One region of the Rothia sp. HMSC065B04 genome, then DNA from elsewhere that is predicted to be linked to it. Evidence: riboswitches for the same ligand, from Rfam matches in the RefSeq annotation. Region 1 holds a riboswitch; each other region holds the start of a gene.
The links. A riboswitch is a leader RNA that binds a small molecule or an ion and turns the genes downstream of it on or off. The one in region 1 is predicted to bind S-adenosylmethionine.
Positions count from the first base shown of each region.

Region 2: another riboswitch for S-adenosylmethionine. It lies ahead of HMPREF2845_RS03435 (methylenetetrahydrofolate reductase); the one in region 1 lies ahead of HMPREF2845_RS05650 (bifunctional o-acetylhomoserine/o-acetylserine sulfhydrylase).
Region 3: another riboswitch for S-adenosylmethionine. It lies ahead of HMPREF2845_RS06945 (ABC transporter ATP-binding protein); the one in region 1 lies ahead of HMPREF2845_RS05650 (bifunctional o-acetylhomoserine/o-acetylserine sulfhydrylase).

Region 1 is NZ_KV808408.1:590,965-595,724, forward strand. Features, by position in the region: gene HMPREF2845_RS05640 (MerR family transcriptional regulator) at 5-355, opposite strand; gene HMPREF2845_RS05645 (homoserine O-acetyltransferase MetX) at 711-2,024, opposite strand; gene HMPREF2845_RS05650 (bifunctional o-acetylhomoserine/o-acetylserine sulfhydrylase) at 2,214-3,560, opposite strand; SAM riboswitch class IV at 3,664-3,776, opposite strand; gene HMPREF2845_RS05655 (ABC transporter ATP-binding protein) at 4,117-4,760, shown strand, end outside.
Region 2 is NZ_KV808407.1:87,854-92,613, forward strand. Features, by position in the region: gene metE (5-methyltetrahydropteroyltriglutamate--homocysteine S-methyltransferase) at 1-2,092, opposite strand, end outside; gene HMPREF2845_RS03435 (methylenetetrahydrofolate reductase) at 2,240-3,145, opposite strand; SAM riboswitch class I at 3,263-3,379, opposite strand; partial or broken gene HMPREF2845_RS03440 (ATP-binding cassette domain-containing protein) at 3,728-4,760, shown strand, end outside.
Region 3 is NZ_KV808409.1:76,340-81,099, reverse strand. Features, by position in the region: gene HMPREF2845_RS06950 (LLM class flavin-dependent oxidoreductase) at 105-1,532, opposite strand; SAM riboswitch class IV at 1,647-1,755, opposite strand; SAM riboswitch class I at 1,931-2,027, shown strand; gene HMPREF2845_RS06945 (ABC transporter ATP-binding protein) at 2,032-2,868, shown strand; gene HMPREF2845_RS06940 (aliphatic sulfonate ABC transporter substrate-binding protein) at 2,933-3,997, shown strand; gene HMPREF2845_RS06935 (ABC transporter permease) at 3,997-4,760, shown strand, end outside.

The DNA.
Region 1 (4,760 bases):
TTACCTAGCGGGTGCCGTCGAGGTGACGGCGGTGCTCCTGAATACGGCGATCCAGGTGCTCAAGGTTCTGCTGCAACCCCACAATCTCATCCTCAATCTTCTGACGGGCACGCTCCATCACATCAATGGACAGGGCGTGGTCGTCCGGATTGCTCAAAATCGTGCGAATGTCGGCAAGACTCATGCCAGCCTGACGGCAGGTAGCAATAAACCGTGCTGCGGAGATAGACTCCTCATCAAAAATACGGGTTCCGTGAGCATCACGGGGCACCGCAATGAGCCCCTCTTTTTCGTAATATCGCAGGGCGTGGGTGCTCACCCCCAACTGCTCCGCTACCTCTTGAATACTTACCACAGCGTTAATGCTATGGGGTTAGAGCTGGTCTAAAGCAAACCGAGAACCTTTACCTTCCGGTGCAACAGGAGGCTACTTCCGCGGTATCTCGCGGAGGTTTCGCAAAACACCCGAAAAACCGAAAAATATTCCCTGACTTGGCATAACACTCTTCATAAAGATAGAAAAAATGCCGGACACTCGCATCATACGAACGCCCGACATTTTATTACATAACCCTATGGGTGAAGGTTAATTCACGGTGGGCGGAAGGACAGTTGAGAATACCCAGTCATTCCCTCACAATCCCACACCCACTGTTTGGATAAAACAACATTCAGCAGGATGCGTGAAACGCCTTCGGGCGCCGGTCGAGTTAGCGATTAACAGCGCCGTACAGACGAGTCATCGATTCCAAAGCTTCACGTTCACGCTGCGCCTCACTCGGGGCGGCGGATTCATCTTCAACGCCGAGGGCGCGCGCCAGAATCTTCTCCACCTGCTTCGCCTCAATCAAGAAGCCGTCATGGCCGTGGTTCGACTCGATAATGTCCACGGGCACCGGGGTGGGAAGCGCCTCCGCCAGGCGGTGCGACTCGTGCGGGAAGAACAGACGGTCCGTGTTCACCGCCGCAATCGTCCACTCGCAATCGGTGTGCGCCAGCGCCTGTGCCAGAGTGCCGCGGCCACGAGCCACATCGTGCGAAATCAGCGCCTCATTCACAGCCAGGTAGCTGTTCGCGTCAAAACGCTCAACCAGCTTAGCGCCGTGGTGGTCCAGGTAGCTTTCAATGGCGTAGCGGCCACGCGGCTCACCCAGCGAACCGCCCACAGTGTTTTCGCCGCGGTTCTCCTCACGGCCGAAGCGGTGCTCCAGCTCTGCGGGGCTGCGGTAGGTGGTGTGCGCGATACGGCGCGCCAGAGCCAGACCGGCAGTCGGTGCAGGACCGGCATAGTAGTCGCCACCGGCAAAGTTCGCATCCGAACGAATCGCAATGTTCTGGGTGTGCGCCCAGGAAATCTGCTCGGCGGTGGCCGAAGGACCGGAGGCGATGACCGCGCATCCGCGCACCAGTTCGGGGTTGGTTGCGGCCCATTCTACGGCGCGTGCGCCCCCGAGGGAACCGCCGATGACGTAGCGGAAGCTCGTGATGCCCAGGGCCCGGGCCAGACGCGCCTCAGCACGCACCGAGTCGCGGATGGTGACGAGCGGGAATCGGGATCCCCAGTGCTCGCCGGCGCCCGGGTAGCCTTCGGGAATGATGCTGGCCGGACCGGTCGAACCGTAGCAGCCGCCCAGAATATTGGGGGCAACGACGAAGTATCGGTTGGTGTCGATGACCGCGCCGGGACCCACGATGCCCTCCCACCAGCCGTCGGATTCGATAGCGCGGATGAGGGGCGCGGGCATGTCCGGGGTGGGCACGCCGCGGGAGACATGCGTGTCACCGGTGAGTGCGTGCAGGATGAGGATGGCGTTATCGCCGGTCTCGTTGAGGGTACCCCAGGTTTCGTAACCGATGGTCACCTGCGGCAGAGTCACGCCGGACTCGAGCTCCAGGTCGCCGATGTTCAGCTGACGCAGATAGCCTTGCGCTTCGGGGTGCTCGGTGCGGGTGCCCGCCACGGGGATGGGTGCGGTGACAGGCTGGCTGGTAGTGCCGGACTGGCTAGTGCTCTGGGTGGCCATGGGGTTCCCTTCACTGGGTTGGTCGGCGAGGTGGTGCCGGGTGTGAGCGGGGTACTCGTCTGTGGGTAGAAGAAGCAACAGGTTGGGCGGCAGCAACGCCGCACAGTTACAACATGCTCCGTAACGGGGAATCCGCAGGTGGACCGAAAAGCCGTAGCTTGCCGGTCCACCTGCGGGTTGCATCACCGTTTAGGAGAGGGTGTCGAAGCCCAGCTGCAGGTCGGCGAGAATGTCGTCGATGTTCTCGATACCGACTGCCAGGCGGACGAAGTTCGGGTACACGCCAATCTTCTCCAGTTCCTCAGCGGAAAGCTGGGAGTGGGTGGTGGAGGCGGGGTGAATCACGAGCGAGCGTACGTCACCGATGTTCGCCACGTTGGAGTGCAGCTTCAGGGCGTCCACGAAGTCGCGGGTCTCCTCCAGGGTTGCGTCCTTGAGGGTGAAGCCGAGCACCGCACCGGGGCCCTTGGGCAGGTACTTCTGTGCACGCTCGTACCAGGGGGAGGATTCCACGCCAGCCCAGATAACCTTGTCGACCTGCGGGTTTGCTTCGAGCCAGCGGGCGACCTTGGTGGCGTTCTCAATGTGGCGTTCGATGCGCAGGGAGAGAGTCTCCAGACCGATGCCGATGTTGAAGGCGTTGGTCGGGGAGATTGCGGCGCCGGTGTCACGCAGCAGGGAGACGCGCGCCTTCAGGATGTAGGAGAGGTTCGCGCCGAACGCGGAGTCCTTACCCAAATCGCGTGCGTAGACCAGGCCGTGGTAGCCGGGGGCGGGCTGGTTGAACTTGGGGAACTTCTCGGGGTCTGCACCGTAGTCGAAGTTACCGGAGTCAACGATCACGCCGCCGATGGAGGTGCCGTGGCCGCCCAGGTACTTGGTGGCGGAGTGGACGACTACGTCTGCGCCGTGCTCGATGGGGCGCAGCAGGTACGGGGTGGGTACGGTGTTGTCCACGATCAGGGGTACGCCGTTTTCGTGCGCGATCTTGGCGATGGGCTCAATGTCGAGCACGTCGTTGCGGGGGTTGGGCACGGACTCGCCGTAGAAGAGCTTGGTGTTGGGGCGTACTGCGGCGCGCCATGCGTCCAGGTCGTCCGGGTCCTCAACAAAGGTGGTTTCAATGCCCAGGTCGGCGAGGGTGTACTTGAGCAGGTTGTAGGTGCCGCCGTACACGGAGGGCGAAGCAACAACGTGGTCGCCTGCACCGGCAATGTTCAGGATTGCGTAGGTAATAGCTGCCTGACCGGATGCCAGCAGCAGCGCGCCTACGCCGCCTTCCAGGGAAGCGATACGGTTTTCGATGACTTCCTGGGTGGGGTTGTTGAGGCGAGTGTAAATGGGGCCCAGCTCGGCGAGGGCGAAACGGTTCGCTGCCTGCTCGGCGCTGTCAAAGACGAAGGAAGTGGTCTGGTAGATAGGTAGTGCCCGAGCTCCCGTTGCGGCATCCGGCGCCTGACCTGCGTGGATCTGGCGGGTTTCGAACTTCCAACCGGCGGGGTTGGCGGGAGTCGGGACGGTAGTGTTGTTGCTCATGCGTGGCTCCTATTGGGGATTCTTAAGGGGCCGCATGCCGACGGTACAGGAATCGTCGTCGAATAATCCTGTCACGATTGATGTACCGGTTTCGGTCACATCGGTCCCGCGCTTGCGTCACGCTTGTGCGTGCCGCCCGGTCTTCACCCAGGGCACCCCACCGCGGAGGAGGGTTGCCGGCCAGCTAGCTGGGGCTTATCGCTGGCGCTCTTGACCTGTTATTTAGAGTGTCATAGGGCACGGGGCGGGGTCAAGGATTTTGTGGGTGCGCGGTACTTTAAGACATTTCATTGCAAAGATGACGTTTTTTAACGTCTGTCATAAAACGCGAACGACGGTGCCGGGGCAATCCGAGGACGAGGCAATCGAGATGCGGAGGCGGACACCCACCATCCACACAGTAACCCCCATCACTTTTATCTACGGTTTTTCGGTACACTGAAATGACACATACACTCACGCAGGGTACAACTCGCTACGGCTCGCTACGCCGTTTATCCTGCTCAGCATCCCTCCGGTATAGGGGCCAGAGGGTCATACCCGAAGGTTACCTACCATGTCTCTTGTTCTTGATGCGGCGCAGCTCAGCCGCGTCTTTGGCAAAGGTGAAAACGCTTTTACCGCCGTCGACCGGGTGTCGCTTCGCGTTAGTTCCGGTGAGATTCATGCCCTCCTCGGCCCCAACGGTGCGGGCAAAACCACCACCGTGCAGATGTGCTCGACCCTGCTCACTCCTACCGGCGGTATCCTCACCGTGAACGGTGTGGATGCTATCGCTCACCCGCAGCGGGCTCGCCGCCACGTGGGCCTCGCGTTGGGCGGGGAGAACGGCTTCTACCCGCGCGCCAGTGCCCGCGACAATCTGCTGTTCTTCGCCGATGTTGCGGGGGTTTCCGGGCGGACCCGACGACACGAGGTGGAGCATGCCCTAGCCCGTGTGGAACTCACCGATGCGGCAACGCAGCCTGTCCAGGAGTTTTCCCGCGGCATGAAGCAGCGCCTACATATTGCCCGCGCCCTGCTCGGCTCCCCCGCCCTGCTCCTGCTGGATGAGCCGACCAACGGGCTCGACCCCGATATCGCCCTAACCGTGCGAACCCTCATCCGCTCCCTCGCGGAAGACGGCGCCGCCGTTCTGCTGACGAGCCACCTACTCGGCGAAATCGAGGACCTGGCGCACACCATCACCGTGTTAGGCGC
Region 2 (4,760 bases), on a different contig from region 1:
CAGCCAGCAGCTCCATGTGCGAACGAGCCGCCTCAATGCTGGTCACGTCAGCGTTCAGAGCGTTAATCGAGTCGATAATCTCGTTGAACTCCGAGTAGCACAGGTGGGTGTGAATCTGAGTGGAATCCTTCACGCCGCTGGTAGCCAGGCGGAAGGAGTTCACCGACCAATCCAGGTACTGCGGCTGCTCATCGCGGCGCAGGGGCAGCAGCTCGCGCAGAGCCGGCTCGTCCACCTGAATGATGCGGATGCCCGCCTCCTCCAGGTCGGCAATCTCGTCGGCAAGAGCCAGAGCCACCTGGTTAGCGGTCTCGCGGCGCGGCTGGTCGTCACGCACGAAGGACCACGCCAGAATCGTCACGGGGCCGGTGAGCATGCCCTTGACGGGCTTGTCGCTCAGCGACTGTGCGTGGGAGCTCCACGGCACGGTGAACGCCTCACCGCGCAGACCCTCACCGTGACGCTTCACGTCACCGAACAGAATCGAGGGGCGGGTGCAACGCGAACCGTAGGACTGAACCCAGCCGTGGCGGGTGGTTGCGAAGCCGTCGAAGTTCTCAGCGAAGTACTGAACCATGTCGTTACGCTCAGCCTCACCGTGAACCAGCACGTCCAGGCCCAGCTCCTCCTGCAGCTTGATGACCGAGGCAATCTCGTCACGCAGGAAGCCGTTCAGCTCCTCGGCGGAAATCTTGCCCGCACGAGCCTCCGCACGGCGGCGGCGAATCTCAGCGGTCTGCGGGAAGGAACCGATGGTGGTGGTCGGCAGCTTCGGCAGGTTCAGGTCAGCCTGAGCCGCGCGGCGAACATCAATGGTCGGGCGGTTGAAGTCCTCAGCGGTCACAGCTGCGGCGCGGGCACGAATCTCGTCGTTGTGCTTGCGCGGGTCAGCGGCGAAGCGAGCCAGCGCCTCGTCAGCAGCCTTCAGCTCCGGCTCAACAGCAGCCTCACCCTCAGCCAGGCCACGAGCCAGCAGGGCGATCTCGGCAACCTTCTGGTCGGCGAATGCCAGGCCGTCCACGGGAACCTCGGCGGGGTCTTCCAGAGCCAGGTCGTGCGGCACGTGCTGCAGGGAGGTCGAGGAGGACACCGACACGGCACCCTCGGATGCGCCGGGCAGCGCCTCCAGAGTCTTCAGAGCCGCGCGAACATCGGCACGCCACACGTTACGGCCGTTCACAACACCGGCAACCAGGTGCACACCAGCGGCAGAAACGGACTCCAGCTCAGCCTTCGAGTACACGCCGTGCACCAGGTCAAGGTGCAGAGCCTCAATACCGGTACCCAGCAGAGCCGGCAGGTTCTCACGCAGGGAACCGTAGGGGCTGGTCACCAGAATCTGCGGGCGCTTCTCGCCGGCAGCCAGGGTGCGGTAGGTGCGCTCGGCAAGCTCAGCAACCTTCGCGTTGTCGGCACGGTCCACGGTCGGGCCCGGCTCATCCAGCTGAACCCACTCAACACCGCGCTCAGCCAGCTGCTCCAGCACCTGAGCGTAAGCGGCAACGAACTCATCCAGACGGTCAACGGGGGAGAAGTCCTCAGCGGAACCCTGCTCAGCCTTAGCGCCCAGCAGCAGGGTCAGGGGACCAACAATCTGCGGGCGAACCTTCACACCAGCCTCCTTAGCGACCTCGAGCTGCTCGTCAATGGCCTCAAGGTTCAGCTTAATCTCGGTGCCGGCACCAATCTCGGGCACCAGGTAGTGGTAGTTGGTGTCGAACCACTTAGTCATCTCCAACGGAGGCAGGGTCTCGGTACCGCGCGCCAGTGCGAAGTAGCCGGGCAGATCCAGCAGACCGCGTGCATCCTTAGCCTCAGCCAGACGCTCGGGAACCAGGGTGAACAGGCGAACAACGTCGAGCACCTGGTCGTAGTAGGAGAAGGTTGCCGGAATCGAGTAGTTATCAGCCTTCAGGCCGGCAGCGGTCACGCGCTCGAAGTAGGTGCGCTGCACGTCAGCGGCGGTGTCCTGCAGCTCCTGCAGGGTTGCCTTGCCCTTCCAGAAAGCCTCCTGAGCCTTCTTCAGCTCACGGAAGCGGCCCACGCGGGGGTAACCAACAATGGTTGCGGCGGGGAATGCGGTGTTCGACATAGTAATTTTTCCTTTACTGGGGATAGATGTGGGAGTCAGTTCCGGTGTTTCGCCACCCAGCGGTGGGCGGTGAAACGGGGGTCGTAACTCCCGGAATATTTGTGGGGGAGATTATGGAAACGCATCCGACAAGGAGCGTTATGGGGGTTAGGCGTATTCCAGTTCGCTCAGCGGCTGAGAGAAACGGTTGCTGTATCGGGGTAGGTCCAGCTGGTCCAGAACGTCCAGAACCGCCGCATGCTCGTTGAAGGTGAAGAAGTGCAGACCCGGCGCGCCCGCGTCCATCACGGCGCGGCACTGGTTCAACGCGTACTCAACACCGATGCGGTGCAGCTCAGCGCTACTGGTTGCTGTCTCTAGGGCGTAGGCGAGGTCCGTCGGGACTTCCATGCCCGCCATCTGGCAGAGATTCTGCAACCGCTTCAGCGAGGTTACCGGCATGATGCCCGGAATAATCGGAATATCCACGCCTGCCAGGTGCGCCGAATCGACCAGGGCGCTGTAGCGCTCATCCTCAAAGAACACCTGAGTGATCGCGAAGTCCGCGCCGGCACGCTGCTTGGACAGCAGAATCTCAATATCCTGCAGCAGGGATGCGGACTCGGGGTGCTTCTGCGGGTACGCCGCCACACCAATCGACACCTTGCCAGCCGCCAGGTGGGCGAAATCTTCACGCTCCACGCGGCGAATGAGCTCTACCAGGTAGCGGGCGAAAGGAAGTTCAGAAACCTGACCTTCCTGAATATCACCGCGAAGAGCCAGGAAGCCGCGCACTCCCAGACCCAGAATTAGGCGGACTGCGCGCTCCAGCTCATGCACCGAGTGGCCTGCACAAATCAGGTGAGCCAGCGGGGTGAGGGAGGTTTCATGCACTAGGTGGTCGAGCAGCGCCAAGGTCTTCTGGCGGCGCTTAGCGTCACCGGCGTAGGTGACCGACACGTAGTCGGGGTTGGTGCCCTCAAGCTCCGCAATGGTGCGGAGCAGCGACTCACAGCTCGCCTGTGAGCGCGGAGGGAATAGCTCAAAAGAAAGAGCCGGGTGAACTGTAGCCATAACCATCCTTCGTGTTCACCCGATAGATACGCACCGTGAGGGTGCGCGAATTCTTCTGCAGGATGTGCTGTACCGGTTTGCGGGTGCACATCATCAAGGGGTGCCGAAGGGTATTCTTCTCTATCGGTTCTGGCGGGAGCACCTTGTCCGTACCCTGCACCGTGACGGTGGGGGATACTGGCGAGGTTGCTGCGACGTCTACGAGCCAGATCTCTCGGTCGCTCTTGATAGATAACGCTTTCACTTTACCCACCGCTTCCGAGGGCATGCAAGGGATACGGCGGTTGATGTCCTAATATTTCTGGACATGACATTGGGGCGAAATATGAACTTAATATGACTGACTATGACGAAGGGCGGCTGGGGGGTGTTGCGGGTAGGGCTGTCGGCTGACCCATGGATGTCCGGAACTATCGCAGATACATCTGCTTAATATTCTTGGACACGCGCGAATATGTGTGTTTTATATTTCAGTGAGGAGTAGGGTAACTAATGAGGCACGGGTAGTGTTTCGATGTCCGCTCATCGAGGAGTTGTAGGGCTCAAAGATGAGTTCAGTATGACTTTGTGAGCGTGGTGAGAATGAAAAAGCTATTTTCTTCTATACTCTGGTCCTTCCGCCTAGCATGGAAAACCTGTCCCACAACCCTGGTGAGCGTCGCCCTATCGCTAGCCGTCATCGCCTGCATTCCCTTGAGTCAGTCTCTGCTGATTGGTAATACAGTGTCAGCCTTGAGCGGTTCGAATGGTGGCGCGGCCTGGATTTATATTGTTGCGCTTGCCCTTGTTGTTGGAATTAATATTATTGCCCAACGTTGGGTAATAAGTAACATGCTGATCCTCAAATCAAAGGTGAATTATCGGGTTCACTGCATGTTAAATAACAGGTTATCTACATTTCCATTATCTGATATAGGTAGCACAAAATCGCAGGAAGATATACGTGCTGCTAGAGAGGCAATATCGAAACAGGAATTGCAGGTTCACACCATGTCAGTTATGACATTGGTGAGTGCCTTCGCAATGGTGTTACTTCTCTGTCTTAATATCGCGAACGTCAGCATTGTGGCAGCAATTTTTGCGGCACTGTGTTCATTGCCCTTAGCCATTGCAATGGTGATTCTCGCTAAACGTGATTACGCTATCTACACCCTAATGTACGAGGATTATCGGGCAGAGAACTACTATCTAGACAATCTGATGGCTCAGAGTCGAGCCCAAGAACTTCACCTCATGAGAGCCTCCCGATTTTTCTCGCAACGCGTAGCGTCCTGGCGACGCCGGGCGGCCGGTAGGGAATTGAGCCTTGAAAGTGTTAGAGGAATCATCTCCATAGTTGCAGGGCTACTCTGCTCTGTCTTACTTTTTGCGTCCCTGTACTTCCTTGTGGATTCAGGCGCCAATATATCGTATGTGGCCGGATCGCTGATTGGAATCATTGCCTGTGTTGATGCGACCCAAGAGGTGGGATATTCATTTGGTCAGATTATTAATGGAGCATTATCTGTTCAGCAATTCCGAAGGGTATGCGACTCTGATACTTACGACCATGCTTCTGAGATAAAAACTTCTAACCCTAACCATGAAAATATTTCAAAAATTATATGCAAAGATG
Region 3 (4,760 bases), on a different contig from region 1:
AACGCCCGCCCTGCCGGGGGTACAAATCCTCCAGCAGAACGGGCGTTCTTGTTTTCAATCGTTAAGTTTGAGCGAACCTACACGGTACGCTTCAGCGGCAACGCTTATTCAGCGATTGCGCGAGCCGGGGTGTCAGCAGCCGAAGGCTTGCCCACGTATGCGCCGCGGTACTTAGCAGCCGGGTGGGAGTCAGCAACCTTGGTGTGGCCCTTACCGAAGATGTTCTCACGCAGGGTGTTGCCTTCGTACTCGGTGCGGTAGCGGCCGCGCTTCTGCAGCTCGGGAACAACGTACTCGATGAAGTCCTCGAACGAACCCGGGGAGACGTGGTAAGCCAGGTTGATGCCGTCCAGGCCACCCTCGTCGATCCAACGCTCCAGCTCGTCAGCAACCTGAACCGGGTCACCAACAATGACCTCGCCCATGCCGCCGAGGGTGGTGTGCTCAGCGATGTCCTTGCGGGTCCACTTCTTGTCCTTCGCCTGCAGGGTGAAGGGGGTCAGGAAGGACTGAATCGACTCGGTCTGCACGTAGTTCAGGACCTCGTCCTCGTCGAACTGGGACAGGTCAACACCGGACCATCCGCCGACAATAGCCTGTGCAGAGTCGAGGTTCACGTACTTCTTGTACTCCTCGTACTTTGCCTTTGCCTTCTCTTCGGTCTCATCCACGATGACGGAGAGCATTGCGAGGATCTTGACGTCGTCGCGGCTACGGCCCTGCTCCTCTGCAGCGGCGCGAATACGGTCGGTCACAACGCGGGTCAGGTCCGGGCGCAGGGCGCTGATGAACACAGCCTCAGCGTGCTTGCCGGAGAACTGCTGGCCGCGGCTGGATGCGCCAGCCTGGAAGATCACGGGGGTGCGCTGCGGGCTCGGCTCAGTCAGGGAGATACCGGGCACGGAGAAGTACTTGCCCTTGTGGCCAATCGGGTGGACCTTGGAGGGGTCAGCGTAGATGCCGCGCTCGCGGTCCTTGATGACTGCGCCGTCTTCCCAGGAGCCTTCCCACAGCTTGTAGCAGACGTCCAGGAACTCGTCGGCGATTTCGTAGCGCTCGTCGTGCGGGATCTGGGTGGGCAGACCCTGGTTCTCAGCAGCCGAAGGCAGGTAAGAAGTCACAACGTTGAAGCCGACGCGGCCCTCAGTGAGGTGGTCGAGGGAGGCGTAGCGGCGAGCCAGGGTGTAGGGCTGCTCGAAAGTAGCGGCAGCAGTCACACCGAAGCCGAGGTGCTCGGTCACTGCAGCCATTGCAGAAATCTGGGTTGCGGGGTCATTCACGGGAACCTGAGCGGCACCTTCAATGGCGGGAGCGGCAGAGTTCTTGTACACGTCGTAGATACCAACAACGTCAGCGATGAACACGGCGTCAAACAGGCCGCGCTCAAGGGTCTTAGCCAGGTCAGTCCAGTACTTGATGGTGTTGTACTCGGTTGCGCGGGAGCGCGGGTGACGCCAGAGGTCGAAGCTCTGGTGACCGATGCAGGTCATTTCGAATGCGTTAACTACGATGCGCTTCTTCTGCTCAGCCATCGATTTTCCTTTCGCGAATGATCGGGGACGATCGGGTTAGTGCCCTGCACCCCGCGCGCCGCCTCCTTCTTGCCTTCTGCGTTCGGTGGTGGCCTTCGTGCAGGTGGCGCGTTCGCGCCGTACTTGCCTCTTTCCGTTGAGGCCAGATCATCATCTGGGGCACCCCGCTACGGGAGAGGGTTGCCGCCCGGCTAGCCAGAGCTTAGCGCCGGGACTCATGATCTCGTGGTTTGAGTGTACGGGGCGCGCGGGAGGGAGGTCACGTTTGTGACGAAAAAATCTTTTTGTGACGTGGAACCGAAATATTTCGTGATAAATGCGAAATATACGGTCATAGAAATTCATACGCGCCCGCAGGGTTGATTGAGGCACGCCACAGCCCATAGGGTGGGAGAAGCAAACCATCCAGAGCGACTGAGAGACCTGGCTCCACGACGTCGCAGCAACCGGCACGGATTCTTCCGCCCCCGGTGCTAACGCCAGGAACGATGGAAGTGACATGACACTCAACAGTGCAGTAACTGACGTACCCACCAGTGAAAAGAACGGCCGCCGTGCCGTATCCACCGCCGCCGTCCCCTTGAGCTTTGAAGGCGTCGGACAATCTTTCCCCGTGCCCGGCGGAACCCACGAAGTTCTTCGCGGAGTCTCCTTCACCGCAGCCCCCGGCGAGATTATCTCCGTCATCGGCTCCTCCGGATGCGGCAAATCCACTCTCCTGCGTGCAGCAGCAGGCCTGAACCGCATCACCGCAGGTACCGTGCGTATCGGCGAGAAGGCAGTGACCGGCCTCGACCCCCGCGTAGCTATCGGCTTTCAGGAACCGCGCCTGCTCCCCTGGCGCACCGTCGCCGACAACGTGGCTCTCGGACTACCGCAGGGCACCAAAAAATCTGAAGGCGCAGCATCCGTAGCGCGCCTGCTCGACCTGGTCGGACTGGGCGAATACGCAACCCACCGTCCCAAGGAAATTTCAGGCGGTATGGCTCAGCGCGTGTCCCTGGCGCGAGCGCTCGCACGCAACCCCGGCGTGCTGCTGCTCGACGAGCCCTTCGGTGCTCTGGACGCGCTGACCCGCATCAACATGCAGGATTTGCTGTTGGACGTGCACCGTCAAGACCCGACCACGATTCTGCTGGTCACCCACGATGTGGAAGAGGCGCTGTACCTCTCTGACCGGGTGATCGTCCTCGGTAAGGACACCCCGGAGGCGCCCGCCACCATCCAGCGCATTGTGACCGTTGACCGTTCTCACCCCCGTGACCGCGCCGATGCAGAGATCACGGCGCTGCGTAGCGAACTGTTGGCTGAGCTCGGCGTGGAAGATAACGCCTAAAGCCGCCACGAAACGCATTTCTCACACATCACATCATCATCTTCAGAAGCGAAAAGATTTCATCATGACTTACTCCCCGTCTCGCCGTACCGCCCTCAAGTCCCTTGCTGCAGCCGCCGCTTTTGCTACTCTGCTCAGCGCCTGCGCCGGTGAAGGTTCCGGTTCCGCTAACGCCTCCGGTGCTGCCGGTGGTGGCAATCAGAACACCGTGACCATTGACTACGCGACCTACAACCCGCTGTCCCTGATTATCCGCAAGAAGGGTTGGCTTGAGACCGCCCTCGCCGCCGAGGGTAAGAAGGTTGAGTGGGTCAAGTCGGCCGGTTCGAACAAGGCGAATGAGGCGCTGCGTAGCGGCAATATTGATGTTGGCTCGACCGCCGGTTCGGCGGCGCTGCTGGCACGCGCTAATGGCTCCCCCATCAAGGTCATTAGCCTCTACTCGCAGCCGGAATGGTCGGCTCTGGTGACCCGCAAGGATTCGGGCATCACCAAGGTTGCGGACCTGAAGGGTAAGACCGTTGCCGTGACCAAGGGTACCGACCCGTACTTCCTGCTGCTGCAGGCACTCAAGCAGGAGGGTATTTCCGCTTCGGACCTGACCATTCAGAACCTGCAGCATGCCGACGGCCGCACCGCCTTGGATAACGGTCAGGTCAACGCGTGGAGCGGCCTGGACCCGATCATGGCTGCCGCCGAGGTGGAAAGCGGCGACGTGCTCTTCTACCGCAACCTGAACTTCAACACCTACGGCTTCCTGAACGCCACCGAGAAGTTCATTCAGTCCAACCCGACCGCCGCACAGACCATCGTGGACGTGTACGAGTACGCTCGCGCCTGGGCTAAGAAGAACCCCGAAGAGGCTGTGAAGATTGTCGAGGAGGAGTCCGGCATTAAGCACGAGACCGCCCAGGTCGTCATGGAGCGCACCCACCTGGATATCGACCCGGTTCCGGGCGCTAAGCAGGTTGAGGTTCTGAAGGGTGTCGGCCCGATTCTGGTGGAGTCCGGCGACGTTCCCTCCCAGTCCGACGTGGACAAGGCGCTGAACAGCATTGTGGACGACCAGTTCGCAAAGAAGGCTGACAGCGTAGCCGTCGAGAAGATCGCGAAGGTGGTTGAGAAGTAATGACCGCCGCAACGGTTACCGCCGCCTCCAGCGCTCGCGCTGAGCGTGCCGAGAAGCGTGTCTCTTCCGTGAAGCTACCGTCGAACCCGTTCGCCGGTAAGCAGTACCTGGGCCTGATTCTTCCCCTGGCGCTGATTGCCCTCTGGTACATTCTGAGCACGAACGGTGTGTTCACCCAGGTTCAGCTGCCCTCCCCCGACCGTGTGGTCAGCGCCGGTGTTGAGCTGGCGCAGCGCGGCGAGTTGGGCCGCCACGTGGCAATTTCTACTCAGCGTGTGCTGATTGGTTTCGGCATTGGTGCCGTGCTCGGCCTGGTGCTGGGTGCACTGATTGGATTGTCTGCGCCGGTGCGTCTGATTGCCGCACCGACCATTGGTGCACTGCGTGCCGTGCCGTCCCTGGCGTGGGTTCCGCTGCTTCTGCTGTGGATCGGTATCGGCGAGAATTCCAAGGTAACCCTGGTTGCTATTGGTGCATTCTTCCCGGTGTACACCACGGTTTCTGCGGCTCTGGCGCACGTTGACCCCAAGCTTGTGGAGGCGGCACGCGCCTTCGGCCTGAAGGGTCTGCGCCTGTTCACCACGGTTCAGCTTCCCGCGGTTCTGCCGTCGGTCGTTTCGGGTCTGCGTCTGGCGCTGGCTCAGGCGTGGCTGTTCCTGGTCGCCGCTGAGCTGCTGGGTGCATCCATGGGCCTGGGTTATCTGCTGACCGACTCGCAGAACAACGGCCGCACCGACCGCCTGCTGCTGGCTATTGTGGCGCT